Regions from separate parts of the Paraglaciecola sp. IT1134 genome, predicted to be linked through region 3. Evidence: predicted binding sites of a transcription regulator. Region 3 holds the regulator's gene; each other region holds the start of a gene.
The links. Region 3 encodes sigma-54, which starts transcription at its own class of promoters, with help from an activator protein. Its sites were predicted from a motif close to GTTGGCACGNNNNTNGNNT; they were not measured.
Positions count from the first base shown of each region.

Region 1 (10,829 bases), 290 kb from region 3:
CTTTGTCCAATAATGATCCATAATGGCGTAACGCCAGGAGTAGCTGAAATGTTACTACAAATCAGCATTATTATTTTTGCTGTTTCCTTAGGAGTGATCTTTTCGGCAGGCGGTATGGGGTCTGGCAGCCTGTTGACCACCTTTCTCGCCGCTTTTGGCGTGATAACGATTATAGCGGTTGTTGCCTTGGTAATTCTGGCCATGAAGACGAAAAAGCGCGACCAGCAACATTGATTCATTGCTTTTAAATTACTCGACTAGGTTGCCCCTAACATGAATACACGGATATTGCGGATTTGGGATTCTATCAGGACGAGCTTTTGGTTTGTGCCTTCGCTGATGGTCTTTTGTGCCATTATTATGTCGCAAGTATTGCTGCAATTAGACCGCTACGGGGTTAATCACACCAACGGGTTTTTTACCTTCTTTTACCAGACCTCTCCTGAGTCGGCCCGCGCACTATTAACTACTATTGCGGCTTCGATGATCACTGTGACCAGTATCGCCTTTTCTATCACTGTGGTGGCACTTAGCCTGGCGTCATCTCAATTTGGACCTCGCCTTATCCGTAATTTCATGATGGATATTGGCACCAAATGTGTTCTGGGTAACTTCGTCGCAACCTTTATTTACTGTTTGCTCGTTATTCAAGCCACCAAGTCTTACGGAGATACACCTTTTGTGCCCGGTATTTCCTTGTATTTCGCTATGGTGCTGGCAATCATAGGTGCGGGAGTGTTGATTTATTTTATTCATCACGTGGCTCGGGCCATTCAGGCAGATAATGTTATTGATGATGTGTATTGCGATTTACAACGCAATATAGACCGGCTGTTTCCAGAGCACCGGGATCAGCAAACCAATCTGATGGGTAAACAAGCCGCTGATTTTGAGCAGCGTTATCTCAATCATGTGGATTTGCCAGCTGGCCGCAGCGGCTATATACAAACCACTGATTTTAAGTATTTGCTCAAGCTGGCCTCCAGATGTGATATCGCCCTTGACGTACATCATATGCCGGGGGATTTTGTGTGCAAAAATGCCTGTTTGATCACGGCTTATTTCCAAGGTAACGCTTTGCCTTGTGAGCCCAATACCCTTATCGACTGTATCATTCAAGGGGGACAGCGTACACCGGTACAAGATGCTGAATTTGCTGTGCACCAATTGGTGGAAATTGCCGTACGAGCTCTTTCACCTGGGATTAACGATCCCTATTCCGCCATAACCTGTGTAGATAAATTAACGGCAATATTAAGCGAATTGACCAACAAACCGTTTCCTCAGGCTCACAGACGGGACGACTCAGGCGTATTGCGTTTAGTCTGTCGACCTATATCATTCGCAGGCATGGGAGAAGCAGCATTTAATCAAATTCGTCAATATGCTCACGGTAGTATTGCCGTCACCATTCGGTTGCTAGAAGGGTTAAATACCATAGTTAGGGTGAGCAAGAACGATGAGCAGCGGGACTTTGTACGTTCTCAGGCTTTGATGATTGAACAGGTGCAACGGGAAACGTCGCTTCCAGATAGGGACTGGCAGGATATAAACGGGCGATTAAAGCAAATCAAGACTCAACTCGAACTGAAAGCGTAGATCCACACCCTGCACAAAATGAAAGCTATATATAATTCCGTGAATATATTTCACGGTCAATGCCTCTAAACCAAAATACTTATTTAATATCAAACGTTTAGGTGTTGGCATGTAAATCGTAAGACGAAGCGTATTGATCACATACCGCAAGCTAAATGTAGCAAGCGAATGTATTTATGAGGACGTTATTATGCACAATATTTCTATTCCTACACCAGGTTTTGGTACCTACAGACTCAAAGAAGAGGAAGCCAAGACTGCGGTTTCCACCGCCATCGAAGTAGGTTATCGACACCTTGATACCGCGCAAATCTATGAAAATGAAGCTGAAGTGGGTGATGCTATCGCGGGATCTGGTTTACCCAGAGCGCATTTTTTTCTCACCACTAAGGTGTGGTATGAAAATTTATCGGCATCCAAGTTTCTTACGAGTGTACAAAATAGTCTGACTTTACTCAATACTGACTATGTCGACCTATTACTTATTCATTGGCCATCACCGGACAACGACGTCGCCCTGGAAGACTACTTAGGGCACTTGAAGGCCTGTAAAGAGCGTGGACTGAGCAAACATATCGGGGTATCAAACTTCACTGCGAGCCAGATAGCCCAGACCTTGTCGATTTTAGGCACTGACCAAATATTGACCAACCAAATTGAAGTACACCCTCATTTCCAAAATATCCAATTGGTAGAATGCTGTCAGCGCAATGGTATTCAAGTTGTTGCTTATATGCCACTTGGTGTGGGTAAAGTGATGGAGGATGAAATATTAAAAACCATAGCTCAAAGACATAACAGTACGCCTTCAGCTGTGTCATTGGCCTGGTTAAACCAAAAACACATTATCAGCATTCCATCTTCTACCAACATCAGTCATATGCGCGACAATCTGGCTGCAACCAAGCTGATATTGACACCACAGGATATGTCAGAGATCGCGGCTATCGAGCCACAGGAACGCATAGTCAATCCGGACTTTGCGCCAGATTGGTGATCTAGTCTCGCTATACACGTTAGCCTTTTGTCGGTAGCGCAATTTGTTTTTGCAAGCAAAGCAACCTTGCCAGGCGAAGTGGACCATGACTAGCCTGACTAGATGGCGGAATTATTTACATTCCTATCGCAATTGTTACGTTTTTAGCGCACTAACAACCCCAAAAATTAAGATAATAATCAATATAATCAATTGCTTGCGAGATGGCATGAATTTAGCTTTGGATATTGAGAATTTTAAAAAGGAGATAATTATGAAACATTCAATCATTTCAGTCTTAGTAGCCGTATCGTTAGGAACTGCGTCATTAGCTGCTAATGCCCAGAACAACTGGAAGGACACCGCTAGCGATGCCTGGATAGATGGTAAAGCCGAGACCACCCTGATGCTTAACGGTCATCTGGACTCGTTTGATATTAATACTGATGTAAAAGACGGCGTGGTTACCCTTACGGGTAAGGTGGATCGTCAGGTAGATAAATCCCTGGCAACTGAATTGGTCATGTCACTGGACGGTGTTAAGGATGTAGACAATCAGTTAACTGTCATTGCAGAATTAGACGCGGAGAAGGACGGTGAAATGATGCAGACCTTAAATGATGCAAAAATTGAAACCGTAATAAAAACCCGTCTATTATTTGAGTCGCAGGTAAGTGGGTTAGACATCGAAGTTGAATCGAAAATGGGTGCTGTCACCCTGACAGGCATGGTTGACTCTGACGCAGCGCGTCAACTAGCGGTGAAAATTGCTGAAAATACCACTGACGTGAAGAGCGTTGTGGATAATTTAAAAAACAATAAACTTAACCACAATGATTAGTGTTGGTGTGAATTAGGTATATCTCAACACCCGCCCTGTGCGGGTTTTTTTTTGCCCTTTAGTTATAACCGAAAAGTACGCTTATCTACTACCTTCTTGGCGGGTCAGCTCACCGCCGTATTTTTAACTTAAATATAATGTGATGGTGTATTTTGGCTTTGTAGATACTTTCATTGGCAATGCTATGTGTGAGGCTTAGAAGTTTCCTCACATTTTCTTTGTTGATGGTGGGTCTCACCGTGACTCAATACGTTCCGCCAATTCCGTCACCCGCCTTATTCCAAAAATTCCTCAGGGAAAATAGTCGAATCTGCTTGCTTGCAGCATTCTGTGCCTCTTTTTTGCAGAGCCGCCTGCTAACACCAGCCGTTGCGCAAAAGTATTTCTGTTTCTAACCACTCAAAACTGACCCCACTACCAGTTTTTTGTAATTATGCCAGGCTATATATATCGGAAAAATTTTGTAGCTGGCCTTTATTGAGCAATAATGGGCGACATCCCATTAAACCTTTTAGCAACGCAAAGCGGATGGGCAACAAAATTGATTTTCGCTTATTTGAGGTCATAAATCATGTCAGATAAAATAATTTCCCTGCCCGCAGGCCTTTACCAACGGGCTTTGTGCCATCGATATGTTCACTGGCTGCAAGCGAGCTGTTGTTGGTTCCTTTTAGGATCGTATAAAAGCGAATCACAGTTTCGTTTGCCAAGCTTGGTAGGGCGACATACAACAACAGCAACATAAATTTTGTGGCCATCCTCAAGGTGGCTTTAACTAAGAAAAATGCGGTAACAACTTTTACGCGCAGATTTTAATCAGGGCACGACAGATATTTATGTCTTATTGCATATGAAAGTTCAGGAGCATATCTGTTATTGTCCGATGACAACCTGTCTGTCAAAGGAAAAATGATGCCCGGCAGCCACCCGAGACTTCACGACTCACATGGAAAAAAATTTAATGGTATTATTTTTACTCGGAACCAACTAACTAGCCTGAGCTTTGAGGATTGTGAATTTATCAATTGTGATTTCAAAGACTTGCTCATTCAAGAATGTATATTTACCGATTGCCTGTTTACATCCTGCAATTTAAGTTTTGTCAAGCTCAATGCTAGTCAGTTCCTAAATGTGGAATTTTGTGCCTGTAAATTACTGGGTGTCAATTGGACAAATGCCTGTTGGCGAGGCTTGATGTCCGGGGCAGGATTGAAGTTCAAAAAATCTAACTTAAACTCATCAACTTTTTTTGCGTTGGGTATTGCCGGCATTCAAATCATTGAATGCAAAGCCCAAGATGTTGACTTTCGGGAGACGGATCTTACCAGCGCAAACTTTACCGGTACCGACCTTTATAACAGTTTGTTTGTGCGTACTAATCTTAGCCAAGCAAATTTTAGCGAGGCAACAGATTACCATATTGACCCGCGTTGTAATGTATTAAAAGGGGCACGCTTTTGTCGTTTCGAAGCCATGAATCTGCTTGCCGCTATGGATATTGATTTGATTGAGTAGCCCACAGTAGCAAGCCAGAAATTTTTTCTACCTATTACCCGCTCCTAGTCAAAGAAACCCCTAATAAGTGTAAAAAATACCTGTTTTGTAGGATATGCAATCGGGGTTCATCACCACATGTAGCTTTAACCACATCTAAACAGCTACTCCTTTAAATGTTAAGCTTAACCATTTGATAAATAACAAGTTATTTTGTTATATGTATTATGATATGCATTTCTACTAACTGGGGGTCTTGGTATCGTAATTGCACAACACTAGTCAGACTAGTTAGCCTTATTGGATCTATATGAAAGCCTTATTATCCATTTCTTCAGCTGTGTTATTAACCATGGGATCCTTATTGCTTTCTGTGCAAGCCGCAGATGACAGAACTGCAAAACTCCCCATGCCTAATGAGATAAAGGTACTTGCAACCCAATTAGATAACACCAATTATGATCTGAATGATCGCAATTCTCGATTACGTCTACAGCGAGCCCAATATTATTATCAATCCTCAGTTAAGCATTTGGATTCCGGCTGGAAAGCCAAAGCGCTAGACCATGCCCAGAGAGGGCTGAATTTACTTGCTCTGCAAGGCAGAATATCCTCAGGTGCCCCCACAGTCAGTTTTTAGTTCACTGCATGTGGGTATTTCAAGTACCTGTTACCCCATCCAAATCTTTAACCTGGGATTTTATTCCAGCTTTAGTAACATACCTTAGTACCCATCGAATTGTCAGTCACAGTGCGGTGATTTTTTTGCAATTGAGGGTAAGGAAAGTCGCGATGTGCAGCACATAGGACCCAAAAAATATTACGTTTAGGGCCCATCTGTTGTTTGTCTTTATGACGTGGTTTTCTGCAAAGCTTTCATTTGATCATGGCATTGTTGCATGTCGGTCATCAGCGCATTTAATACTAAGCGGCAATCCCCAGGCTGATCCTCATCCAGTGCGTCTCTGGTCACGTCCAGGGTTTTATCCTCAACTTCTTCTAGCTGGCTAACAAAAGTATGATCACTATCCGACGAAAACGTACTGATAAGGCGGGTATATATGTTGCGTGTATCGACGGCCACGGAATTATCACTTTCATATTTCCCTTGTTTGGCTACGGCAAAAGGTTGTAATTTGGCAGCAGCGGCCTGTTTTTCACGGATCATTGCGCTAAATACATTTTTTACTTCCGGGGAGTTTACCTTTTTGATGGCGTTTGAATAAAATTCTATGCCGCCGTTAAGTACTTTTATAATTGAAATCGAATGTATGCACACAATCAGAGTCTCGGTCTGATTAACCTATACAATGCAACAAGCAAACCAGTGAATCCGGAACATGGCATAAGAAACCCTAATTTAATTGGTAATCAAATGCTTGGCCTAAAATTGCTGCTGTAGTTGAGAATTCTAGTGAGGATTTGCGGATGTATGGTGGAACAGCTATTTGGGTAAATATTTCTTTTTTGTGTAGAAATTTCGACCTGGGTGACTCTTCTTTCACTAGACGTTAAGTGGTACCACATGGCAGAACCAGCATCTAGGGAGTGCTAACTGTGGCTCAATATTAAAACTTTTTTATAGGTGCTGAGGAAGGATTAATCCTTCGGAGTCTCGGCCGAGTTTTGCGGTTTATGCATGGTGTTTTCCCCGTCGAGGTTTTTTTTATCCGTCATTGATAGCTGTTCTGTCGCCAACATGGTATTTAGTTTTTCACCGCCTTTGGCGCCGAAGTCCAATGTGCGAATAGGGAATGGAATAAGTATGTCGTTCTCCTCTAGAGTTTGTTTAATCAAAACTATGGCCTTGTGTCGAGCGACCATAAAGCCGGTGTCCCCTGGATAATCAATCCAGAACCAGACCAACAGATTGATGCTGCTGTCACCAAAGCTTTCGGCAAAAACCGCAGTTTCTTGTTTTTTAATGACAAATTCACACCCATTGAGTTTTTCAGTGATTACATCCGCAGCCTTCTGGGGATCATCGCCATAGGAGATACCGACTGGCACTTCTATGCGTCGTACCCCTATTGTTGAATAATTGGTTAAGACATTCCTGAACAGGATTTTGTTGGGGATCACTTCAAGTTGGCCAAAAAAAGTTTCCACCAGAGTGTTACGCAAGTTAATGGTTCTGACGTTACCAAAAACTTCTTCGGCTTGGATTACATCACCGATTTGGAAAGGCTTGCGTATACCCATAGCAATCCCTGCAATGAGGTTTTCCGTCATATCCTGAAAGGCAAATCCTATAGCTAATCCGATTATTCCTGCTCCGGCCAGCAAGGAAGTCACTGTGCCCGACAAACCTAAAAAATCCAGAGCGATAAATAAACCAGCGGCTAATACCAAGACTTTGAAGATCGAGACTAAAAGATCAGCGATTTGCCGTGACTCCAGGGCACGATGCAAACCTTTGCGTAACATACTGCTAAGTACCCTGGCTAATATAGTGAACACCACGACAATAGCCACAGCGACCACAAAATTGGGCAAATGCATGATGCTTGCTTCTAGCCAGCCTTGTAGCTTTTTATTAATCAGACTTGAAAATTCGTCAAGGGCTTTAAATTCCATAATGATTTCCTGGGTATTGAATTATCAAAAAAAAGCGAGTGCAGAGCACTCGCTAAGAGGAAATACCTGTCTTGTGGTTATTGATGAATTGAATATTGCTGACGTAGGTTATTGGCCAACTGAGCGGCATCAAATACTTCTAAGGGGGTATCTGGCTGACCGTTACCCATAGTGATTAACAATGATGACAATATGCTGTTTTTAACTTTTTGCACGACCACCTGCCCCCCGGCATAATGGGGTGAGCTAGGGGTGGTACAACCCAATACACCACAGTTAGTGTCCCTTCCGATTGGCGTTACGGGGGTAGGACGAGGGCCAACACGGGTAATATCTTTGCTTTCCACTTCGGTGTCGCTGTCAACGATGATGAACCAATCGAACCCTAACGCTTGGGTTAATTCTGCAGCGTGAAGCAGAGTGTAATCCTCAACCTTCGTTTCGTCTGTAGTTTTATTGCCGTTGAATATCACTCTATATTGATTTTCGCTGAGCTTGATATGGCTAAAGCCGTCATCACCGTTTTCCACTGCGGCCTGATAAGGTGTGGGTGGGATACTGCTGCAGCCAAACAGACATAAACATATTAAACACAGCGTCAAGCTAGGTTTCAATAATATATAGTCTGGCAGTATATTCATATTAGTGGCTCACTTTTGTTTTGGTGGTCACCTTTTTAGTGACAGCTTTAACGTGTTATTGCCAAACTTGTATCAAGAACCGGGCCAGCGTGGCAGAACACGGTGAGTAAGATGTGCAAAATTTTGCTCAGACACCCTAGCGCAAAAGTTACTTTGGTGCCGGTAAAATATTCATAATACCCAGACAAACATATTCAGGTGGTTAAAATTCATTGCTCCTTGGTTCGGGGGGAAATTACCCAGAGGTATATTGTTTGGGTGCCAGCAATACATTTAATGAGCAGGGATTAACTCTTATATTTATTTGCTGAGCGGTGTAATTCTCACCGTCTATCACAAATTTTAAATCTGAATCCGCTGTGATGATGATGTTTTCTACTTTGGTGTGCTCCACATGGCCGTTAGTTGTATCTCCAAAAAGCCCAGGCATAACTAATTCTGACAGGCTGAACATATGCCCACCAAAAGAGTTTTGCGGCGGTAACCAGGTCACATCCAGTTTACCGTCTTCTACGTTAGGTTCCCCCCCACCTTGGGCCAGCACGGTAGTAAAAGGCGCGGCATTGGCCACAACCAAGCTACAGGCGTGTATTGTCTGAGCTGGCTGGTCGTCGATTTCCACCTGAAGCTCCAGGCTTTCGTTGTTATCCACGGCGTCCCACAACGCTTTTATATAAGCCATTTGCCCCCCCAGATTTTTTTCTTCGCGATCGGCGTTTTCGATCATCTTTTGTTCAAATCCCACCGCAGCAACTAGCAGCATTAAGTGCTCATTGCACCAGGCTGTATCAATACGTTTAACTATTCCCTGTTCTATATTCTCGCAGGCAACTTCCACAGGCATAATTTTAGACTTACTGCCAAATAAGGCGTGAGCCAACGCATTGGCGGTGCCAAAGGGGATAATGCCAAGATTCAAATCCGTATCCACCAGTTCTGAGGCTACCTCTGTCAGGGTGCCATCACCGCCACAGGCAATGATGGTTTTTGCACCTTCATCAATCGCTTGTTTAGCTAAACTGCGAGCGCTGATATCCCCACTAGTTTCTTTGATAGTTAACTGCATTTGTGGACTAAGGCGCTGTTCAATAAACTCCCGGTTTTGTGGCCATTTCCCACCACCAGATACAGGATTGGCGATGAGCCAAACTTGCGGGCGCAGGTCCAGGGCTCCGGTATCATGTATCTTCACCAATGACTTGAGCTGGTGCGAGTTCAGATTGGCTGTGCGCCTGACTCCTTGAATTTTTTCCATTACACTTCGTACACTCATCAATGGATGTTTACTCAACAAATAAGCGGCCATGACCAGCACGGAGCGTCCTCTGCCTAGCGCGCAGTGCACGACGACTCCGCGGCCAGCGCGTCTGTGATTCTCTATCCAGTTAACGGCAGCCAGCAGGTCTTCCTGTGATGGACTTTGGTGATCGAGTACAGGCACATTCAAATAGGCCAGGTCTTTTGACTGGGCGGTCCAATCCAGACCGTCAAACTCTGCCGTTACATCCAGAATTGCCTGAACTTTGAGGTGCTTAAGCTCCTCAACATCCGTGGGGAATAAACGACAGGCGAGAAACAGGTTTTCCTCAATTTTCTGGATCGCAGGCACAGTGTCATTTTTTCTGGCCCAGGCATTGTATAGCGTTACACCTATCAAAAAGGGCACAAACAGCCACCGAATATAAAAGGGGATGGTCCCATCCTGCTTTTTACGAAAGATAGCCGGTTGCTTCAACAGATAAGCAGCACTGACACCCAACATAGATAACCCAATCCAGGTTAAAAGAATTGTCAAAATAATATTGGGGCTAAACCAAGCCAGAACAAAAGCTAACAGGGCGCTGCCTAGATAATATTTTATGATAAACATTGGCTTCTCAATTGAAAGTTGTTCCCACAGCCACCACTGTGGCCGAAAACAGAAACAAAGCGAATTTCATGCCGCTTTGTTACCCCTATACTTTGGTATTTCACGTCGTCAGTTACCTTGCCGAAGAAACACTCGCCCTTGCGGGGGGAAGTGTTTCTTGCCAACGAATTAAGGGATAACAAAGTAAACAAGCCCTTCGCAATATCCATTATGGGTTTGTAGGTCAATAGGGGGGATAAATCAAAAAAACGTCTCCCGCCAGGTATTAATATTTTTCCCGGCAGGTGAGTAGTCCATTAACATTGATTCAGCGTAGTCTTAAATACCTTACCCAGCTCAAATTGAATGGGTGCCTCTAATGGGGTAATCATTTTTTCGGGTGTAACTCAAACCGGATAATAAGGTATCTAAATCTGGTCGCACAAAGGGACTGTTGGCTACTTCCAACACTTGTACCTGATGATTGCTGTTGACAACAAATATAGCCGGTTCGGCAAAGGGATGATCCGTTTCGGCTTGTGACATTGGCTGGGAAACGTATAACCCGAGTTGCTGCATTTGCTTTAGGGTTAACCCCGCATACACTGGGAAGTCAACACTGACATCATCCGCAAGTTTGGCCTGTAACTGTTCCACTGAGTCAGCCGATACGGCGACGATTTGTACGTCAATTTCGGCGAACTTAGGGTACATATCTTGTAAGCGGTTCAGGTACTTGGTGCAAACGGGACAATGTTGGCCTCGATAGACCACTACCATAGTCCAGTCATCTTTATGTTCAGGGGACACTAATGTGACCGACTGCCCTTGTTTATCGAGCACTGTTAATTG
Region 1 is NZ_CM176486.1:5,043,609-5,054,437, reverse strand. Features, by position in the region: gene AC3RV5_RS22110 (hypothetical protein) at 49-234, shown strand; gene AC3RV5_RS22105 (DUF2254 domain-containing protein) at 274-1,599, shown strand; gene dkgB (2,5-didehydrogluconate reductase DkgB) at 1,790-2,596, shown strand; gene AC3RV5_RS22095 (BON domain-containing protein) at 2,850-3,416, shown strand; gene AC3RV5_RS22090 (pentapeptide repeat-containing protein) at 4,293-4,931, shown strand; gene AC3RV5_RS22085 (hypothetical protein) at 5,221-5,550, shown strand; gene AC3RV5_RS22080 (PA2169 family four-helix-bundle protein) at 5,761-6,189, opposite strand; gene AC3RV5_RS22075 (mechanosensitive ion channel family protein) at 6,510-7,487, opposite strand; gene AC3RV5_RS22070 (CC0125/CC1285 family lipoprotein) at 7,565-8,128, opposite strand; gene AC3RV5_RS22065 (diacylglycerol kinase family protein) at 8,364-9,998, opposite strand; gene AC3RV5_RS22060 (peroxiredoxin-like family protein) at 10,335-10,829, opposite strand, start outside.
Region 1: the regulator sigma-54 is predicted to act here: its motif matches at 2,799-2,817, upstream of AC3RV5_RS22095 (BON domain-containing protein).

Region 2 (10,829 bases), 1.3 Mb from region 3:
TGCTGGCGTACCGCGCAAACCTGGTATGGATCGTTCAGATTTGTTCAATATCAACGCCGGCATTGTAAAAAACCTGGTCGACGGTGTGGCGGATCATTGTCCACAAGCATGCCTGTGTATTATTACCAATCCGGTTAATACCACCGTGGCCATTGCCGCAGAGACCTTGAAAGCCAAGGGCGTTTACAACAAAAATAAATTATTTGGTGTAACAACCTTAGATGTTATTCGTGCTGAAACGTTTGTGGGTAATTTGAAAGACCTTAACCCGGCCAATGTACATGTCCCGGTTATTGGTGGTCATTCTGGCACAACTATCTTGCCATTACTGTCACAAGTTGAGGGCGTTACCTTCACTGATGAAGAAGTTCAAAGCCTGACCACTCGTATTCAAAATGCAGGTACTGAAGTGGTTGAAGCCAAAGCTGGTGGCGGATCAGCTACTTTATCAATGGGTCAAGCTGCGGCGCGTTTCTGTTTATCACTGGTAGCCGCCATGCGTGGCGACAATGTGGTTGAATATACCTATGTTGAAACCAACAGCGATGATGCTCAGTTCTTTTCACACCCTGTGCGTTTGGGTAAAAATGGCGTTGAAGAGATCCTGTCTTACGGTCAGTTGAGCGATTTCGAGCAAAAAGCCAAAGAAGCCATGCTTGAAGGATTGCGTGGTGATATCAAAATGGGTATCGAATTTGTTAAAAACTAGGCAAATAGCCAAAATAAAAAAACCAGCGACTTCGCTGGTTTTTTTATGTTCACCATTTAGCAAATGAATAGCAAACGATGTATTTAAGCAGCTATGGGGCGATGGCCTAACGGTTTGGTAGGGCGAGTTGCGATAGTGGGATCTTTAATTTGGCCATTGGTACCCTGAATAAGCGGAGCCTTGCCAGCTTTAGGACGCATGGGCGCCACTTTGTGTTCGATGCATTCGCGAATATCCCGTGCGGTGTAGCCAGAGCGTACTTTTATTCTAAGATGCGGAATGCGCGCTGCATCTAATGCCCCACTGACAAACCAGTCCCGCTGGCTTTTGTATCCCTCTTTACCGTTGCTGTGCACCAAATCTATGGCTACCACAGGTGTCATATCTCCTTTGGCACACAATACAAAATCCAGTTGTCGGCTACTTGCCCGGCTAAGGGCATTTTTAAGGGCCTTTTTATCTGTTTTTTCCCGTACGGCTAAGATATCGCTAAGCTTCACCCGACATAATACTCTGTATTGCCCACCGACCGCTTCTTCGATTAACTCCAAGAAGCTGCGTTCAACCGGGGTGAACAGGTTAGTTTTCTTTTTAAACGGGAACCCCAAACTAGGCTCATTTAATTTGATCGCACCTATAGCGACAACGATCAGTAACATCATTAATATAATTGCCAGTTCCATACACGCTCCTGCAAGTGCCCGCCAAAAAATTGACAAAACACGTTATTGACTGTTCTTGCGTAAAACTTTGCAAAGACAGTGCCAGATTCAACGCGTGGCGAAGTTAGCAAAAAGCCAAAAGAGGTTGGAGAAGGGAATTAGTTGGAAGTGACCAGAATATCTATCTGGCTACCTTTGCCATCTTTGGATATCACTATGATTTTATTGCGATTTTCATATTCTATCAGAGTCCGGTTTTTCACCTTGCTGACCTTTAACGGTTCCCTAAGCTGGGCGCGATAAAATGCCTCGGTTACAGCCGGTGAATTATCACTATGATATGAAAGGGATGCCGGCAACTGATCGGCAAAAATCTGACACAATCGGGCATCCCCGGAAATCGTCAGCTGATAAAAAAGTTCCGGGCACAGGTTAGCTGGGGTTGGCGTGGATAAATCATTCCCCATAGGCTGCGCTGCGAGGTGCAACGTTATCAGGTATGCGCTTAAGGCGATCACCCTGGTAGGTGACCGCATTTTTTTGATCCCGGTAAACATAATTTTAAGCCCTTATATTATCTCGGGTTACTATAGAGGTCGTGACCATGCTGGGCAACATTCAATGCATTGTGTAAGGTATGGGGTAATGTATATGGGTATAGGAGGCGAATATGAGCATTGTTCGAGATTACCTGCGATTGATTTTATTTGCCGCGGGTTTGCTAACCGGGGTTCAGGTGCCCGCTTTTGTCGACCAGTACCAAAAACGGGTTGATGCTCACATGCTTGAGGCAGAACAAAGCCTGTCTGGTTTTCAACAAACTGCCGATCGTTATTTCGCCGGTGATGTACAACAGCTGATTGCGCATTATCGTAAAAATGAGGATAAAGTGTTTCAGGAAGATGCCCAAAGCCTGCAACAAATTTACCAAAGGGTAGTGTTGCTGCAAAGCGAATGGAATGCCCTTAACGGCTCGGTGTTTGCACGCACTTACCATATGGTGTTTGCGCATAATCCGCAAATCCTGGATGAGACCTTAAGCCAATATAGCTACTCTGTGCCACTAAGCCCGTCAGCGCTTGTTTGGGGGATTTGCATCGCCTTGCTGCTAGCGGCTTGTATCGAATCAGTATTATTACTGTTGTTAACACTTTTGGCGAAGGCCAAACCGTTCGTTTGGCACCGGGGTTAATTGCTTATGACTAGCATTCAGTCTGTGTGTGCCTGGTTGGCGTGTAAACCTTGAAATTTACAGCCGTTGTGTGACAACTATTTGACGACCGATAGGGGGTAACACTTGAAAACGGCTCGTCGCTCCCAATATCCAAAGGTCTATGTGATGTTTTCCAGCCGGAGTATATTATGGTTACCACCCTTAAAATCGATATCGTATCTGACGTGTCTTGCCCTTGGTGCATCATAGGCTACCAGGCGTTGATCCAGGCGTTAGATAACTTGTCGCCAGAGGTTAAAGCACAAATTAGCTGGCAACCCTTTGAACTAAATCCAAATATGCCGCGACAAGGCCAGGAAATAGTGGAACATATCACCGAAAAATACGGCATAAGCGTTGAACAAAGCGAACAGAATCGCGCCATGATCAAGCAAAGAGGTTTGGATGTGGGCTATGAATTCGGTAACCGCGGCGGGGGCAGAATTTACAATACGTTCGATGCCCATCGCTTGTTGCATTGGGCTGCAGAACAGAGCAAACAAACCGAACTTAACCTCGCCCTATTTGATTTATATTTCAAACAAAATGGCAATCCAAGTGATCATTCAGAATTATTACAAGTGGTCGAAAAAGTCGGCTTAGATAAGGCGCAAGCGTCCGCTATTTTGGCATCTGATAAATACACTGACGAAGTGAGAGCCGCCCAGCGCTTGTATCAAGCCAATGGCATCAGTTCAGTGCCTGCAGTGATCATTAACAACAAACACCTGATCAGCGGTGGTCAGCCGGTAGCGGTTTTCGAACAGGCCTTAAGCGAAATTGCTAACCATCAAGACTAACCAGACACGGGCTGCCGTTTAAGGTGAATGACGGCCCAGAGTTTCTAGTCATCAAACTTGTGGGTGATTTATCCCATTTTTGTTTCGATAAACGTCAAAATTGATATTTTCAATTTCAGTATTTCGCAGCAGGGTGTCTACTCCCAATACTGCCAGTAAAAGCTGTTTAGAATGAACTCCTAGTGGTCGAGATTAAACACCTTTATGTTTCGGTTCAGGATAAAAAACTACTGATCAATATACTCACTAAAACCGTTGACTGAATGTTACCTTTAATGAGATTTAGCCTGTCAGGTAATGCCTGGTGGGGGGCGATTTTTTTGCCGTAAAGTAATCGTGCGCTGGCGCTGAATATCACCAAATTACTAAGCAACAGGCCCCAATTAATAACGTTCCTTCCTGAGTAAACTTAAAATATTGAGTATTGATAGTAAACGTTCGACCACGTAGCGTAATCAGTGCGTTATGACAAATTTTATGCATATTGGGGGTGACAAGCAATAGAGTATTGTTCAAGATAGCGAGTACATTCTTGGTGTTTACCGGTTAGTTTTATTTGGCGATAGATCGGATCAAAAAATGCCATTAATGGTCCCGAGCCTTTTAACTATATTGTTTTTCCAAATTTATTTGTGTTGATACCGCAGTATCTGACCTGTTAATTGAAATCATTGATTAAGTAAGTAAACAAAGTAAGCCATCTTTTAATTATTCAAACCAAGATCCCAGGAAAATAATGAGCCAAGACGCGATACAGCAAAAATTAAGCACTCTATACATCGATTTAGCCAGTGAGCGCCTTGGTGGTGAAACACTGGCATGTAGTGACGATTTTTTTGCCGAAATGGAAAACCTACTCAAATTCGGTAGAAGTATCTTTATCGACGATAAATATACCGAGCGCGGTAAGTGGATGGATGGCTGGGAGTCTCGCCGCAGTTATGGCCGGGACAATGGTCGGGATCACGACTGGTGTGTCATTAGGCTAGGCGTGCCGGGCGTGATTAAGGGCGTTGATGTAGACACTAATTTCTTTCGAGGCAATGCCCCGCAAAGTATCTCTATACAAGCCTGTCACAGTGCACAGCAACCCGACGAAGATAGCCAATGGTTCACTATTCTTAGCGATTTAGCGGTACAGGCACATAGCCAAAACCTGTTTGAAATAGACAATGATGAGTGTTGGACCCATGTCAGACTGAACATTTTCCCAGATGGCGGAGTGGCCCGTTTTCGGGTGTATGGCGAAGCTCGTGTAGATTGGCAGCAGTTTTTACCCGGCGAACTGATTGATCTGGCTTCCATCAAAAATGGTGGTAAATCGCTGTTGGTCAGCGACATGTTTTTCAGTGATAAAAACAACCTAGTTATGCCTGGACGTGGAAAAGATATGGGCGATGGCTGGGAAACCAAGCGCCGCCGCGATCCGGGGCCAGACTGGAATATTGTTAAGCTTGGTTGCATCGGCTCAATCAATAAAGTGATCATCGATACCCATCATTTTAAGGGTAACTTTCCGGACTCTTTCAACCTGGAAGGCACATTGAGCGACAGCGATGAGTTTATCCACGCCCCAGATGCTTTGAATGACACAGCTAAGTGGCAGACGATCATTCCCAGCACTAAATTATTTGCTCATCGGGAGCATCTGTTTATGCATGAAATTATCGCCCCCAAACAGCACTTTAGTCACCTGAGGCTGAATATCTTCCCTGACGGCGGTGTCAGCCGAATGCGTGCCTTTGGATATCGAAAAGATAGCCAGTCGTAATATGGCTAATATGCTGATAAAGCCCCTAACGGCAGACAGTTTTGCCCCTTACGGGGATGTGCTTGAAGTCTCACCTGACAAAAAGCACTTCCCAATAAACGAGGGTTACACAGAGCGCTATCATGACTTGGCCGATATAGATGTTGCCAGCGAAAACGGCCGTGCCATCATCAGTATTTTTCGCTCAACCCCACTTGTTCTGCCGATAAAAATTCAGATGATGGAGCGTCACCCACTTGGCAGTCAGGCCTTTATGCCCCTAAGCCAGCAACCCTACCTGGTCGTGGTCGCGCCCAAAGGTGAGTTTGACCAGCACAAAATGGAAGTGTTTCTAGCCCAGGCAACCCAAGGCGTGAACTACCACAAAGGCACCTGGCATCACTTCTGTTTAGCCCTGAATCAAGCTTGCGATTTTCTGGTTATCGACAGAAGTGGCCAGGGCAATAATTGTGATGTAGAAAAGCTGGATGGGACAAAGCTGATTAGTTACTGAGAGCAATGGGTACTCGTTGATTGGAGGCTGACTGATAGTGGTTAATGGTTTATTTTAGCTTTCATTAATTCACATAGACAAATATCTTTTGTTAATCACAATTTAAACAGCAAAAAAGGAGCCGAGGCTCCTTTTTTTGTTTGCAGATTCAAGGAATGAATTACACCCCCATGTAATCCAACATGCCTTCGGCGGCTTCTCGGCCTTCGAAAATGGCGGTAACCACCAAGTCAGAGCCTCGTACCATGTCACCACCGGAGAATATTTTAGGATTCGAGGTTTGAAAGGCGTATTTGCCTTTGGCCGGGGCGCGCACCCGGCCTCTTTCATCCAAAATGATGCCATGGTCGCCAAACCAGCCAGCAGGACTGGGCTGAAAACCAAACGCGATGATCACCGCGTCGGCTTCAACCACATGTTCAGAGCCATCCACTACCACAGGGCGTCTGCGCCCTTCTGGATCAGGCTCACCCATTTCAGTTTTAACGAAACGCACACCACAAGTATTGCCATGCTCGTCCAGCTCGATATCCAAAGGCTGTAAATTGAACTTGAATTCCACGCCTTCTTCTTTGGCATTCACCACTTCTCGGCGAGAACCAGGCATGCTTTTTTCGTCCCGGCGATAGGCACAGGTCACGCTAAGTGCCCCTTGACGAATAGAGGTGCGCACACAATCCATAGTGGTATCGCCGCCCCCTAGGACTAATACTTTTTTACCTTTCATATCCACAAAATCGTCAGGTGATTTTTCTAACTTCATATGTCGATTAATGTTGGCGATCAAAAATGGCAGCGCCTCATGCACACCCGGGGCACTTTCGTTGGCGAATCCACCCAGCATAGGTTTATAGGTACCCATGCCCAAAAAGACCGCATCGTAGTCATTGAGTAGAGTCTCGAATTCAATGTCTTTACCAATTTCGGTATTGAGCACAAATTCCACACCCATTTCGGTGAATATGTCACGGCGACGCAGGATCACTTCTTTTTCCAGTTTAAAGGCTGGAATACCAAAGGTTAACAAGCCGCCAATTTCTGGATGTTTGTCAAAAACCACGGGTTTAACCCCGTTACGTACTAAGATATCCGCACAGGCAAGACCTGCAGGCCCGGCGCCGACTATGGCTACTTTTTTATTGGTTGGCACCACGCCTGTCATATCCGGGCGCCAGCCCATCTTAAAGGCGGTATCGGTAATGTACTTTTCGATACTGCCGATGGTCACCGCACCAAAATCATCATTGAGGGTACACGCCCCTTCACAGAGTCTGTCTTGGGGGCACACCCGTCCACAGACTTCCGGCAGACTGTTGGTTTTGTGAGACAACTCGGCGGCTTCTAAAATCCGCCCCTCGTTGGCCAGGGCCAACCATTGGGGAATAAAGTTGTGTACCGGGCATTCCCATTCACAATAGGGATTACCGCAGTCCAGGCAGCGATCTGCCTGTCCTTCGGTTTGAGATTGACTCAGAGGATGATAAATCTCGGCAAATTCGGCTTTACGTACCACGATTGGCTTTTTCGGCGGATCGATCCGTTCAACGTCAACAAATTGATATACGTTTTTAGACATACTGTTTCTAATCCTTCTGCTTATTGAGCCTGAATGCGCAGTTCTGCACTAGAGCGACTGATGTGCCCCAACAAATTCTTCACATCACTGGTCTTAGGCTTAATCAAGCGGAAACTGGGTAAAAATTCATGGAAATTAGCCAGCAAATTAGCTGCATGTTCACTGCCTGTTTCTTCATAATGTTGGTTGATCAGGCCACGTAAGTGTTCTGACAAGATCACTTTATCTTCGATGCCCATGATCTCTACAAGTTCAGGATTAATACGATGTTCCAGGTCTCCCTGCTCATCCAGGATATAGGCAAACCCACCTGTCATACCGGCACCGAAGTTGACCCCAACTGACCCTAAAATGGCCACTATGCCGCCTGTCATATATTCACACGCGTTATCGCCGGTACCTTCCACCACCGCAATCGCCCCGGAATTTCGCACCCCAAAGCGCTCTCCTGCACGGCCGGAGGCAAATAACTTGCCCCCCGTGGCGCCATACAAACAGGTATTACCCATGATGGCACTGATATGCGGGTCGAAGTTAATATTGCTCGGGGGGTGGATCACTAACTGCCCACCAGTCATGCCTTTACCTACATAATCATTGGCGTCACCAATTAGGTGCATTTCCAGACCACCGGCATTCCACACCCCAAAACTCTGGCCGGCAGTACCGGTTAATTCAATGTGAATGGGGGCATCATGCATACCTTGATTACCATGTAGTTTGGCAATTTCACCGGACAGCATGGCGCCTACGGATCTATCAGTATTGCGAATATTATAGCGTAAACGCCCTCCGGACTGGTTAGCCACCGCTTCTTTGGCATCGGCTAAAATCTGTAAGTTTAACTCGCCCCTATCCAATGGCGCATTGGTGCCCTGTGAACAGAACAGCTTGGTGTGGGAACCTTCTTTGGGTTTTGCCAAAATGGGGCTCAAATCCAGCCGATTCTGTTTAGCAGTGATACCGGGCAATATTGTTAGCAATTCGGTACGACCAATCAGATCATCCAGTTTAGTTACGCCTATACTGGCCATGATTTCCCGCACTTCTTGGGCGATAAACCTGAAATAGTTCATCACCATTTCCGGCAGTCCAATGAAATAGTTTTCCCGCAGTTTTTCATCCTGAGTTGCTACACCTGTGGCGCAGTTATTCAGGTGACAAATCCTCAGGTATTTACACCCCAGGGCAACCATAGGGCCGGTGCCAAAACCGAAACTCTCGGCACCTAAAATAGCTGCTTTTATCACATCTAAACCGGTCTTTAAGCCACCGTCGGCTTGCACCCGCACTTTGTGACGTAGCCCGTTTTCTACCAGGGCTTGCTGAGTTTCTGCCAAACCAAGTTCGAAGGGGCTACCAGCATATTTTACTGAGGTTAAAGGGCTGGCACCTGTGCCGCCATCGTAACCCGATATAGTGATCAGATCGGCATAGGCCTTGGCCACACCAGTAGCAATCGTGCCTACTCCCGGCTCAGACACCAATTTGACCGAAATCAAGGCTTGGGGGTTGACTTGTTTTAAATCAAAAATCAACTGAGCCAAATCTTCAATGGAGTAGATATCATGATGGGGTGGCGGCGAAATCAGGGTTACCCCTGGTACCGCAAAACGCAATTCAGCTATGTATCGGTTGACCTTGTCACCGGGTAATTGCCCGCCTTCACCAGGTTTGGCGCCTTGGGCTACCTTGATTTGGATCACTTCGGCATTCACCAGATAATGAGGTGTCACCCCAAATCTGCCAGAGGCGACCTGTTTAATCTTGGAGTTCTTCTCGGTGTTAAAACGCGCCGCATCTTCACCACCTTCACCTGAGTTGGATTTACCCCCCAAGCGATTCATGGCAATAGCCAAAGCTTCATGGGCTTCAGGGCTTAGGGCACCGATAGACATCGCTGCAGTATCGAAGCGGGTAAACAGACTCTCAGCGGATTCCACAGTATCGATATCGATGGTCGGACTGTCGCCATTGAGGGCAAACAGATCCCGGAAATGGCTAGGGGGGCGTTCATTGACTAACGAACTGAACACTTGATAATCAGTGTACTTACCACTTACCACGGCTTTTTGCAGGCTAGTGACTACATCAGGATTATAGGCATGGTATTCACCACCGTGCACATATTTTAGCAAGCCTCCATGGGAGATGGTTTTACGTTTGAGCCAAGCGATGCGATTGAGGTTGATTTGATCTTGTTCAAAATCTTCAAAGCCCGCACCTTGAATACGACTAGGTACGCCCTGGAAACAAAGCTTGACGACGTCGCTGTTAATGCCGATGGCTTCGAACAATTTCGAACTACGGTAACTGGCAACCGTGCTGATCCCCATCTTGGACATGATCTTATATAGACCTTTATTGATGCCCTTGCGGTAATTCAATACGGCTTGCATGGCTGTGATACCCAGTTCACCCTTATCTACCATCTGCTCTATGGTTTCGTAAGCGAGGAAGGGATATATGGCCGTGGCACCCAAGCCAATCAATACGGCAAAGTGGTGCGGATCCCTGGCAGAGCCTGTTTCAATCACTATATTGGCGTCGCAGCGCAAAGATTTATCAATCAGGCGCCGTTGTACCGCGCCTACTGCCATAGCTGCCGGGATCGTCAATCTGTTGGGTTTTATATGGCGATCAGACAGGATAACAAAGGCAGCATGTTTGGTTTTGACCAAGTACTCCACTTCGTTACATACCCGCAGCACGGCTTTTTTCAGGCCTTCTTCGGGTTGGTAGTTAAGATCCACTACTTCAGAATAATAAAATTCGGAATCGTATTCTTTTAGCTGTTTAAGATCCGTATACAACAATATGGGTGAATCAAACCTAACTCTGTGTGCATAACTCGATGTTTCGCTAAATACGTTTTGCTCGCGACCAATACACGTAGCCAATGACATCACGTGATTTTCACGCAATGAATCTATAGGGGGATTGGTTACCTGGGCGAATTGCTGGCGGAAATAGTCGTATAGATTACGTTGTTTGGATGACAGCACCGCCATAGGCGTGTCGTCTCCCATAGAGCCTACAGCTTCCTGGCCGTCTTTGGCCAGTACCTTGATGATTTGTTGCATTTCTTCATAGCTGTAATTAAACAGTTTGTGATAGGTCGCCATCATGTTGTCGTCAAATACCCGTTGACCAATCAGCGAAGCATCACATTGTTCAATAGGCTTGAGGCGAAGAATGCTTTTGTCGATCCATTCTTGGTAGGGGTGGCGATTTTTTAACTCATCATCTATTTCGTTGGAGCGCCAAATTTTGCCGGTGTAGGTATCTACAGCCAACATTTCACCGGGGCCTACCCGGCCTTTTTCAAGTACGTCTTCGGGCTTGTAATCCCATATTCCTACTTCTGAGGCCAGGGTAATCAAACCATCTTTGGTGATCACGTAACGGGCCGGGCGCAAACCGTTGCGATCCAGATTACAGGCCACGTGACGGCCATTGGTTAACACTATGCCTGCTGGCCCATCCCAAGGCTCCATGTGCATAGAGTTGAACTCATAAAACGCCCGTAACTCACTATCCATAGTGCTGTTATTTTGATATGCAGGTGGCACCAATAAACGCATAGCCCGGAACAAGTCCATACC
Region 2 is NZ_CM176486.1:686,798-697,626, forward strand. Features, by position in the region: gene mdh (malate dehydrogenase) at 1-709, shown strand, start outside; gene AC3RV5_RS03130 (DUF2726 domain-containing protein) at 793-1,392, opposite strand; gene AC3RV5_RS03135 (hypothetical protein) at 1,530-1,907, opposite strand; gene AC3RV5_RS03140 (DUF2937 family protein) at 2,042-2,563, shown strand; gene AC3RV5_RS03145 (DsbA family oxidoreductase) at 2,734-3,384, shown strand; gene alc (allantoicase) at 4,121-5,155, shown strand; gene AC3RV5_RS03155 (ureidoglycolate lyase) at 5,127-5,648, shown strand; gene AC3RV5_RS03160 (FAD-dependent oxidoreductase) at 5,809-7,224, opposite strand; gene gltB (glutamate synthase large subunit) at 7,245-10,829, opposite strand, start outside.
Region 2: the regulator sigma-54 is predicted to act here: its motif matches at 1,460-1,478, upstream of AC3RV5_RS03130 (DUF2726 domain-containing protein).

Region 3 (10,829 bases):
GGAAAAAGGGGATCCCCTGGAATCTGAGACCATCAGCGAAATCCCCTCTAATGTACCGACTAAAAACGCCATTATTTGGTTACTGGTTGGGCTGGTGCTTTTACCCTTAAGTGCGCATTTTATGGTGGATTCAGCGGTCATTATCGCTCATCATTTTGGTTTAAGTGATTTGGTCATCGGTCTGACGATCATCGCCATAGGCACCAGTTTGCCTGAGTTGGCGGCGAGTGTGGCCGGGGTGTTAAAAGGCGAAGATGATTTGGCTCTGGGTAACATTATTGGCTCCAACATCTTTAATATTTTGGCCGTAATGGCGATGCCGGGTTTAATTTCTGCAGGGCGTGTGGACCCTGACGCTGCCGGGCGAGACATTTATGTGATGTTGGGCGTAACTGTATTATTAATAGTCTTTAGTTTTAATTTGCGTGGCAGTCGGCGCATTAATCGTTGGGAAGCGGTAATCTTGCTGGCTTGTTTTGCCGCCTATCAATTTATTGTTTTTAGTACAAGGTAAACTATGATCCCAAGCGATTATCAGCAGTCAGGGTTAAGGGTGTTGGCCATTGAGCAACAGGCCATCGAACATCTGGCGCAATATATTGATCATAACTTTGTTGCGGCCTGTGAACTGCTCATGAGTTGTAAGGGCAAGGTAGTGGTTTGTGGCATGGGCAAGTCAGGACATATTGGCCACAAAATTTCGGCGACTTTTGCTAGTACAGGTACCCCCGCATTTTTCATGCACCCGGCGGAAGCTAATCACGGGGACCTAGGTATGTTGACCGAACAAGATGTGTTGCTGGCCATCTCCAATTCAGGGGAAACTTCCGAGTTATTGGCGTTGTTGCCTGTGGTCAAACGGCTGGGGGTTCCTATCATCGCCATGTCCAATAATAATCAGAGTTCCCTAGGCAGATATGCCGATGTCAACTTGTGCATTAAAGTCGAGCAGGAGGCCTGTTCTTTGGGCCTGGCTCCCACCGCCAGTACCACGGCTACCTTAGTGATGGGAGATGCATTGGCCATTGCTTTGTTGGATGCCAGAGGTTTTACGCCGGACGACTTTGCTTTATCCCATCCCGGAGGGGCATTGGGGCGTAAATTGTTGCTCAAATTAGAGGACATTATGTACCGAGGCGGCCAATTACCTTTGGTTGCGCCTGAGCAGACCCTGAGTGAGGCATTGCTGGAAATCTCGCGCAAAGGCTTGGGTATGGCCGGCGTTGTCGACCAGGATGGCCGTTTGTTAGGTATTTTTACCGATGGTGATTTACGTCGGGTACTGGACGCCAGAATTGACGTGCACAGTGTGCAAATTCAGGCGGTGATGACCGCCAATAGCATTACCGCCAGACAAGAAACCCTGGCGGCGGAAGTTTTGAATATCATGCAACATCGTAAAATAAACTCACTGTTTGTAGTGGATGATAATAACCATCCTATCGGTGCTATTAATATGCAGGTATTATTATCCGCAGGAGTGATCTGATGGGAGAAATCAATACCCTTTACGGACCTAAACCCAAAACCATAATGGACAGGTTCTCCCGTCTCAAGTTGTTAGTGTGTGATGTAGACGGGGTATTTTCCGATGGTCGTATTTATTTAGGCAACAACGGCGAAGAATTAAAAGCTTTTCACACCCGGGATGGATACGGGGTTAAAGCCTTGGTGAATATAGGTATACAGGTTGCCGTTATCACTGGCCGTCGTTCCAATATCGTGGATCAGCGCATGACGTCCCTCGGAGTACAACATATCATTCAGGGCTGCGAAGAAAAACACCAGGCCCTTGAGGCATTGCAGGGCGCGCTGAGTATTTCAAAAGATGCGACCGCCGCTATAGGTGATGATATGCCAGACATTGGCATGTTTAACCTGGCTGGTGTGAGCATAGCTGTGGCAGATGCACACCCATTTGTGCAGAAAAGCGCGTTGTATGTGACTCAGCTTGGCGGTGGAAAAGGGGCAGTGCGTGAGGTGTGTGATCTGATATTGCATGCTAAAGGACAAATCAATAAAACTCACGGAACTAGTTCATGAACAGAGTAACGTTGAGTATTGGGTTACTGTTTATATTAGTGGTGGCAACCAATTTGCCCCAGTGGCTGTCCGAGGAAGAGAACATACCGCTGACGGAAACGGAAACCGCCTGGCAACCCAACTACCAGGCCAGTGAAATGTTGAGTACCCTTTTTAATGCACAAGGCAATATTAGTCATCAGGTGTTTGCCAGTAAAATGGAACATTTTGAGTTGCTGGGCTTTACCTTGTTCAAACAGCCTCAATACACCATATTTGTGACCACTCAGCAAACACCCTGGCAGGTATCGGCCAATGAAGGCACACTGTACGATACCAATCGCATCCAATTGGAAAACAGTGTGGAGATCCGCAACCAGGATGAGCAAGGTTTCGCCAGGATAATTCGCACTGAATTTATGGAGGTTGATTTGTTGGATAAAACCATACAATCCGATCAGCCGGTGCAAATTTATGGTCAACATTATGTGATCAACAGTAACGGCTTTACGGCTAACCTAACCACTCAACAATACGAGCTACTAAACCATGTTCAAACCGTTTATCAACCTCGTCCTTAACTCCTGGGCATTGGGCATACTGATCTTTTCCACCGCCAGTATGGCCGGCAAGGATGATTTTTCTCAGGCCATAAAAGTGGACTCAAAATATCAATTTGGCGATGGGATCACCAAAAAGTCAGTGTTCCGCGAAGATGTGCATATTAACCAGGGAAGTTTGCATCTGTATGCTGACGAAGTCGAAGTGGACGCTAGTCAGGGTGAAGGCAAGGAAATTTTTATTGCGACAGGTACACCAGCCAAATACAGGCAGCAACAAGAGCAAGGTGGCGAGATAGTCGCCTCCGCCAATCGCATTGTTTACCGCCGGGAGAAACGTACACTCTCCCTGGATGGCGCTGCTCAACTGAAACAAAATAACAGCAGTGTTAAAGGTGAGTCTATAGTGTTTAATATGGCCTTAGAACAGATTGTGGCACAGGGTGAAAACGAAGAAAGTGGCCGGGTGACTACCATTTTTCAACCGGAAAAAAAGCCCCAAAAAGTCAAACCTGAGCCAGCCGTTCAACCTAATAAGGAAAAAAAACCTTAATGGCAACCTTGAAAGCCACACATTTGGCCAAGTCCTACAAGTCTCGACAAGTGGTTAGAGATGTCAGTTTAGAAGTGTCCACGGGGCAAATTGTCGGCTTACTGGGGCCAAATGGGGCGGGCAAAACCACGACTTTTTATATGATAGTGGGTCTGGTACCTTTAGATAAGGGCGAGATTTTTATCGATCAGCAAGAGTTAACCTTACAGCCCATGCACATGCGGGCTCGGCTGGGCATAGGCTATTTGCCTCAGGAAGCCTCTATTTTTCGTAAACTGACGGTTTACCAAAACTTGATGGCCATCTTGCAAACCCGCAAGGAGTTGACCAAAGAACAACAAGAGCAGCAAGCGGATTCCCTGTTGGACGAGTTCAATATCAATCATATCCGCAATAGCACAGGCATGAGTTTATCCGGTGGCGAAAGACGCAGAGTTGAGATCGCCAGGGCGCTGTCCGCCGACCCGGAATTTATCTTACTCGATGAACCTTTCGCCGGGGTGGATCCGATTTCAGTCAATGACATAAAAAAGATAATTCAGCATTTACGGGACAGGGGGATTGGTGTATTGATCACCGATCACAATGTAAGAGAAACTTTGGATGTATGTGAGAAAGCTTATATTGTTAGCCAAGGGGAATTAATCGCCTCTGGAACAGCCGAAGAAGTATTAAGTGATCAACGTGTAAGAGATGTATACCTAGGAGAACAATTCAGGCTATAGTTAAGTCTTTCTCCCTAAACGCGATTAGTCGTCACGACAACTAGGTTGTCACTTAATCAGATACGCAGTTACTAATTAACATTCAAATTAGCTTCTTAATCGATTAGCAACGGATATGAAACAGAAGTAGATGAAACCCTCTTTACAATTAAAATTTAGCCAATCACTGACCATGACGCCGCAATTGCAGCAAGCCATTCGCCTGTTGCAACTTTCGACTCTGGACTTACAACTAGAAATTCAAGAAGCCCTGGATTCCAATCCCTTATTGGAAATCGAAGAGCCCACCGATAATGCTTCCGGTGATAGTGCCTTAAGTGATGCCTCACTGGATCCGGCCAATAAACCCGATGGCTCAGAAGTAACCGATCCCAATAGCGATAGCATCGATGCCGGTGACGCCTTGGAAAAAGGCGATATTCCCGAAGACTTGCCTCTGGATAGTACTTGGGATGAATATATCAGTGCCTCATCGGCACCCGCCCCCATGTCAGGAGGCGGTTCGGATGATGAGCAGATTTTTCAGGGTGAAACCATAGAGAATATTCAGGATCATCTGTTATGGCAGATGCGGTTAACACATTTTAGTGAGACGGACGTGGCGATTGCCACAGCCATTATTGACTCCATCGATGACTCCGGCTATTTAACCATGAGTGCACAAGACATATTGCTGAGCATGGATGACGAAGAAATTGAATTGGATGAAGTGGAATGTGTGCTTAAACGTATTCAGATGTTCGATCCTGTTGGTTCAGGCTCACGTACCCCACAAGAATGTTTACTGGTGCAATTACGCCAATTTGCCCCGGATACGCCTTGGCTGGAAGAAGCCAAGATGTTGATTGGCGAATACGCTGAATTATTGGGTAGCAAAGACTACCGCACCCTGATGCGCAAAACCCGGCTCAAGGAAGAAGAATTACGCGAAGCCATGCGCTTGCTCAAAACCCTGAATCCGAGGCCAGGTAGTGCCTTGATTAAAGGTGAAGCAGAGTATGTGATCCCGGATGTGTCAGTGGCGAAAAAGAATGGCCGCTGGACGGTGGAACTCAACCCCGACAGTTTACCCAAGCTGAATGTTAATCAACAATATGCGGCCATGAGTCGTAATGCGAAAAACACCAGTGACAGCCAGTTTATCCGTTCACATATGCAAGAGGCAAAATGGTTTATCAAGAGTGTGGAAAGCCGTAATGAAACCTTGCTGAAAGTCTCCAATTGTATCGTGCAGCAGCAAATGGGTTTCTTCGAACACGGCCCGGAAATGATGAAACCTATGGTGCTTAACGATGTTGCCGAAATGGTCGAGATGCACGAATCAACTATTTCCCGGGTGACTACCAAGAAATATATGCATACTCCCAGGGGTATTTTCGAGCTCAAGTATTTCTTTTCCAGTCATGTGGCGACCGAAACAGGCGGTGAATGTTCATCTACGGCGATACGTGCATTAATCAAAAAACTGGTGGCTGCAGAGAAACCCAGCAAACCGTTAAGTGATAGCAAGATTGCTCAATTGTTGGCCGATCAAGGTATTATGGTTGCAAGGCGAACAATAGCAAAATATCGGGAGTCTTTATTGATACCCCCGTCTAACCAACGTAAAAGTCTTTTTTAGACTGATTGTAGAAGGAAGAGGCGATATGCAAATAAATCTTACAGGTCATCACGTGGACATTACCGATTCACTTAAAGATTATGTCGATAGTAAATTTATTAAGCTTGAGCGACATTCGGATCAAATCAACAATGTGCATGTCATATTGAATATTGAAAAACTCAATCAAAAAGCAGAAGCTACCTTGCATCTCAACGGCGCCGAAGTATTTGCTACCGCGGAACATACCGATATGTACGCGGCCATCGATGGCCTGATTGACAAATTAGACCGTCAGGTGCTCAAGCATAAAGAAAAAGTTAAACGCCATTAACCCATTAGGCAGATAATGGAAATTTCAGACATACTTAATCCTGACTGCGTACTATGCGCAGTTCAGGCTAGCAGCAAAAAACGCATTCTTGAGCTTATCAGTCTGATTGCCAATCAGCATTTGATCGACATAGATCAAGCAACTATTTTGGCCAGTTTAGTGAGCCGGGAAAAAATGGGTAGTACGGGGATTGGCGGCGGTATTGCATTGCCTCATGGTCGGCTCAAAGGCTTGGAAAGTGCATTGGCAGTGTTGGTAACCTGTCAACCTGCTATAGAGTATGATGCCATTGACAATATGCCGGTGGACGTTTTTTTCGCTATCCTGGTGCCGGAAGAAAAAGCCAAGGAACATCTGCAGACCCTCTCTAGCATTGCCGCCAAACTCAGTGACAAAGAGTTGCTCAAACAATTGCGCAGTGCCATCAGCGCTGAAGAATTATTTCAGGTAATCAGCTGATATGAAGCTCATCATCATTAGCGGGCGTTCTGGCTCAGGGAAATCCGTCGTTTTACGTTCACTGGAAGATCTCGGTTATTACTGTGTGGATAACATTCCGGTAAACCTACTGCCCACGCTCACCCATACAGTAGTAGATGAATACGACCAGGTGGCGGTTAGCATCGATGTGCGTAACTTACCCAAAAATCCCAGTGAACTGGTGGAAATTCTGGATTATCTGCCGTCGACATGGGAAATGACCATACTCTATCTGGATGCCAGTGATGACGTACTGATCAAGCGTTTTAGCGAGACCCGCCGCTTGCACCCCTTGTCAAAACAGAATAAATCTCTGTCGGATGCCATTCAGGCCGAGGGGCAATTATTGGCCCCCATTGCCGAGCGAGCAGATTTGTATCTGGATACGGATCAGTTATCTGTCCATCAGCTGGCTGAGCTGGTACGGGAGCGTATTCTTGGCAAAAAAAGCTCGCGCCTGGTACTGGTTTTTGAATCTTTTGGTTTCAAACATGGTATTCCTAAAGATGCGGACTACGTTTTTGACGGACGTTTTCTACCCAATCCCCACTGGGAACCGGATCTGAAACATCTGACCGGTCTGGATTCTGCGGTGGAAATCTTTCTCGGCTCACAACCCATAGTGACCAAATTTATCTGGCAAATTCAGAACCTTATTTCCACTTGGTTGCCCCATCTTGAACGCAATAATCGCAGCTATGTGACAGTGGCGATAGGCTGCACAGGCGGTCAGCATCGCTCCGTGTATGTGGTGGAAATGCTGGCCAAAACCTTTAGCAGTTCGCATCCGGATGTACAGATCCGCCACCGGGAATTAAACCGTTGAGTGGTTCGATACGTTTGGAAAAGACGTTGTTGATCGTCAATAAGCTGGGCCTGCACGCACGGGCGGCCACCCAGTTAGTCAAGCTGGCCAATCAGTTTGATGCACAGGTTACTTTGTATCAGGGGGACAAAACCGCCTCAGCAAGCAGCGTGCTTGGCTTGATGATGTTGGAGAGTCACCAGGGCAAAAAAGTGCGGGTGGTCAGCGAAGGGGTCGATGCCGAACAGGCGCTGGCTGCTGTTGAACAGTTAATAGTGGGAAAGTTTAACGAAAATGAGTAGTGCCGGGGTCTTAATTTTGAGTGCAAAATACTTGATATTAACAACTTGGATTGGCGCTTAACCCAGCCAAAGTGGTTTTGACGGCGTACTTCTTGCCTGCGCTTATGCCAGCATGATATTTAAAACCGAACCATTCACTGGACCATCAAGGGGCTAGTGATCACCAGAAACACCAATAATTGACCCCCTGGGCCTGTAAAAATGATTCAGCATCTTTGCCTTGTAATAGCGCCATGGTGGCCAATAATCCCGCCTGCACACAGTAAGTCGTGGCAACCGTGACTGAACGGGGAGCGTCATTAACTGGGTAACCGGTTTTGGGATTAAGAATATGGCCGTAACGTTTACCCTCGTTAATCATGAAACGGCGGCTGTCGCCACTGGTGGCCAAGCCTCCAGAGGCTATCTGCACCATGGCCTGACTTTGATAATTGTTTTTCGGATCCTCTATGCCCACATGCCAATAAGGGGCGTATGAACGAGGCCGGGTAACCTGAATATCACCACCAAAGTTCACCAGCACTGATACGTGAGGAGCTTCCTTGCGGCATAACTTGGCCACAGCATCCACTGCGTATTCTTTGCCTATACCCCCCAAATCCAGTTCGAAACCGGGGGGCAGAGTGATGCTCGTGGCATCAATGTCAACCTGCTGCCAGCCCACAAACGGTAGCAGATCGCTGATTTGAGCAGGAGTGGGAAACATCCCTTGTGCGTTAAATGTCCAGGCCTTGCGTAATATTCCGGACGTGAGGTCGAAAAGGCCCTCGCTCAATTCAAAACAGCTCTGGGCGAAGGTCAATAACCTAAGGGTTTCAGGGTCTAGCTGCACCTTTTGACCATTGCTATGGTTGATGTCAAACATCAAATTATGGGGCAGATAGCGGCTGTATTTTTGCTCGATGCGTTGGGTTTCCGCCATCGCCAGTTTAAGCAAGTGTTTGGCCAGTGAGGCATCATCGGTATCAATGAGTAATTCACAATCACTGGCCATAGCCGTGAAACGGCCATGCCAGTAACCTTCGTTGTGAGTCAAGGTATGTTGTACAGCCATGGCTTCCACTTCCACTGTCTAGGTTGTGCATACTATAACTTGTTTAGTTTTTAAAAACGGTAACTGACTTGGGCAATCACGGCCTTCACGGCGGGATATAATTCTTCACCTTGTAAGGCACCCGGCTCAGCAAATCCGGCGTTTTGGGGATCCTGCTGATAATATTCCAGGCGCACCGCCCACTCACGTCCATTTTCTAGTTCCATACCGTATTTCAGACCCAGAGTATAAGCTGTCATTTCACCCAGGCGGTAATCTGCACTGGCGAGCGAGGGTAAAAGCGAATCAGCTAACAAAAAGGGTTGATAGAAGTCTGCCGCACTTTGCTGGTAATAACGAAAGTGTGGCTGCAGATAACTGCTATCCGTCACGGGGATCCTAAATCGCGAATCAATGGTGTGGGAATTAATATCCCAATCGTCCGTGGCAAAGCGGTATGACACATCCGCCACGCCATAATCTGAGGCATATTTGGTCTGCCAGTAGAAACTATGTTTAGTGCGTTTATCTGGTCGGTTTTCGTGCACTATGTCCTGGGTCAAACCTTCATCATCTACCACACTTAACAACTTGTAGGGATCGGTCAGGTAACCATCGGCCACGGAAAAGCTGTAGTTAAATTGCATTAACATCTGGCGGTTGATGATCTGGGTTATCCCAAACAAAACATCCAGGGTGTTTTTATCTTTGCTGTCATTGCTGCGAGTCGCAGCGAACGCCTGATCGAAGGCGGTATCATCGGCAAATTGTCCATTATTGACCACCATACCCGACAAGCCAATGGGCGCTTCACCGACGGGATTAATGGCGTCATACTGGTAGGATAAACCCAAAGAGGCAGTGGTATTTTTCTGGTTAAAGTCGCGCTCCAGCGAGCCGTTGATCCCCAGCGATAGGTAGTCGTATTCTTTAGACATATGTGCACCTGCACTGCCGCGCATATCTTCCCATAAAGGTTGAGTCCATTGGGCGCTAAGCTGCACCCGGGTATCTTTAAACGTATCATCCAGTGGGGTATCGCCAGGATTGATGACATATTGTCCATTACCGGAAGGGCGGGTAAAGGTTTGCACCCCAGGTTGGGCCACTGCACCGGATGCTGAAGCGCCAGTTAGGGTATCGATGGCTATTTTACCATTAAAAATTCGTTCACCAGCGAAGGTCTTATTCGCGTTAAATACACCTTCAGCAAGTTGTACCCGATCAGTCTCGCCGTAATATAAGATTGCCGTATCAAATTGCCACTCATCGCCCTTGCTTTCTTGCGCCTGGAGTTGAGTACCAAGCAAAGCACAGGTCGCTGCTGCGAGACTCAGACTAACGTTTTTTGCCGCTTTTAGTTGCATCCACAACCTCCACCGGCAAAGGATCTGCCACCACTGGTGGCTTCTTTACTAAAGTAAATATGATCGTCTAGGCCTATATCGATCCCCTGTGAATTGAGCGCCATTTCTTGGGTCGCTAACAGGTCGCGCTCCCAGGGTTTGACACCCAGATTAGCGCAACCGCTGAGCGATACAATAGCCGTTATAACGGCGACTTTTGCAAGGGTAAGGTTAGTAAGCATAGGTGCTACTCCGTTTCATTCAATAAAGTGATTAATTGCTGTTCGTAGTGGACTTGTTTGGCGCTAAAAAAACCTTTGTGCGTGAACCGAATTTCGCCCTTTTTATTGATAAAGTAACTACTGGGCATACCGATTATTTGATATTGTTCGGCCAATTCACCCTCTGGATCGTAAGTTACGGGAAAGTCCGCTGGGATTTTCTGTAAAAATGTTGTGGCCAATGCGGTATCTGCATCCAGGTTTATCCCAACCACCACTAAACCCTGATCGGCATATTGTTGACTAATGTGATTCATCCACGGAAAAGACTTGCGACAGGGTTTGCACCAGGATGCCCAAAAATCCACGTATATGACCCGGCCCTTGAGCTCACTTAACTGAACGGTCTGACCATCCAGGGGCAAGGCAAAGTCAGGTGCCGGGCTGGCCACACTGGTCAATGATGTAAGTAATAAAAGCAGGGGTAACAGACGCATGGGACACCAAAATGGATAATTCTAGGATCCCAGTCTAGGTATTTAAACTTAAGGAAATATTAGATTGTTCAAAAGGTGTGAAAAATTGTCAGTGGAGCGCCAATTGGAGCTAGTTACGTGAGCTAAACTTTTGTCCACAGCAGGTGCTGCGGACAAAAGAAAAAAACTATGGATGTCTAATAATAACGTAAGTCCCGCACCTTGCCCCAAAATACGCGATAAGAAAACAGGGTGTAACCTAAGATGCAAGGGATAACTATTATTGCCCCATACAAGATAAACCTTAAAGACCCTGGTGCGCTGGCCGCTTCTGAGAGAGTCAGTTGACCGGGTACCACATAAGGGTAAAAA
Region 3 is NZ_CM176486.1:4,754,656-4,765,484, reverse strand. Features, by position in the region: gene AC3RV5_RS20645 (calcium/sodium antiporter) at 1-514, shown strand, start outside; gene AC3RV5_RS20640 (KpsF/GutQ family sugar-phosphate isomerase) at 518-1,489, shown strand; gene kdsC (3-deoxy-manno-octulosonate-8-phosphatase KdsC) at 1,489-2,043, shown strand; gene lptC (LPS export ABC transporter periplasmic protein LptC) at 2,040-2,603, shown strand; gene lptA (lipopolysaccharide transport periplasmic protein LptA) at 2,644-3,135, shown strand; gene lptB (LPS export ABC transporter ATP-binding protein) at 3,135-3,860, shown strand; gene AC3RV5_RS20615 (RNA polymerase factor sigma-54) at 3,991-5,481, shown strand; gene hpf (ribosome hibernation promoting factor) at 5,507-5,794, shown strand; gene ptsN (PTS IIA-like nitrogen regulatory protein PtsN) at 5,810-6,253, shown strand; gene rapZ (RNase adapter RapZ) at 6,255-7,100, shown strand; gene AC3RV5_RS20595 (HPr family phosphocarrier protein) at 7,109-7,381, shown strand; gene AC3RV5_RS20590 (FAD:protein FMN transferase) at 7,542-8,435, opposite strand; gene AC3RV5_RS20585 (DUF3570 domain-containing protein) at 8,486-9,781, opposite strand; gene AC3RV5_RS20580 (DUF4266 domain-containing protein) at 9,772-10,002, opposite strand; gene AC3RV5_RS20575 (TlpA disulfide reductase family protein) at 10,008-10,478, opposite strand; gene AC3RV5_RS20570 (cytochrome d ubiquinol oxidase subunit II) at 10,655-10,829, opposite strand, start outside.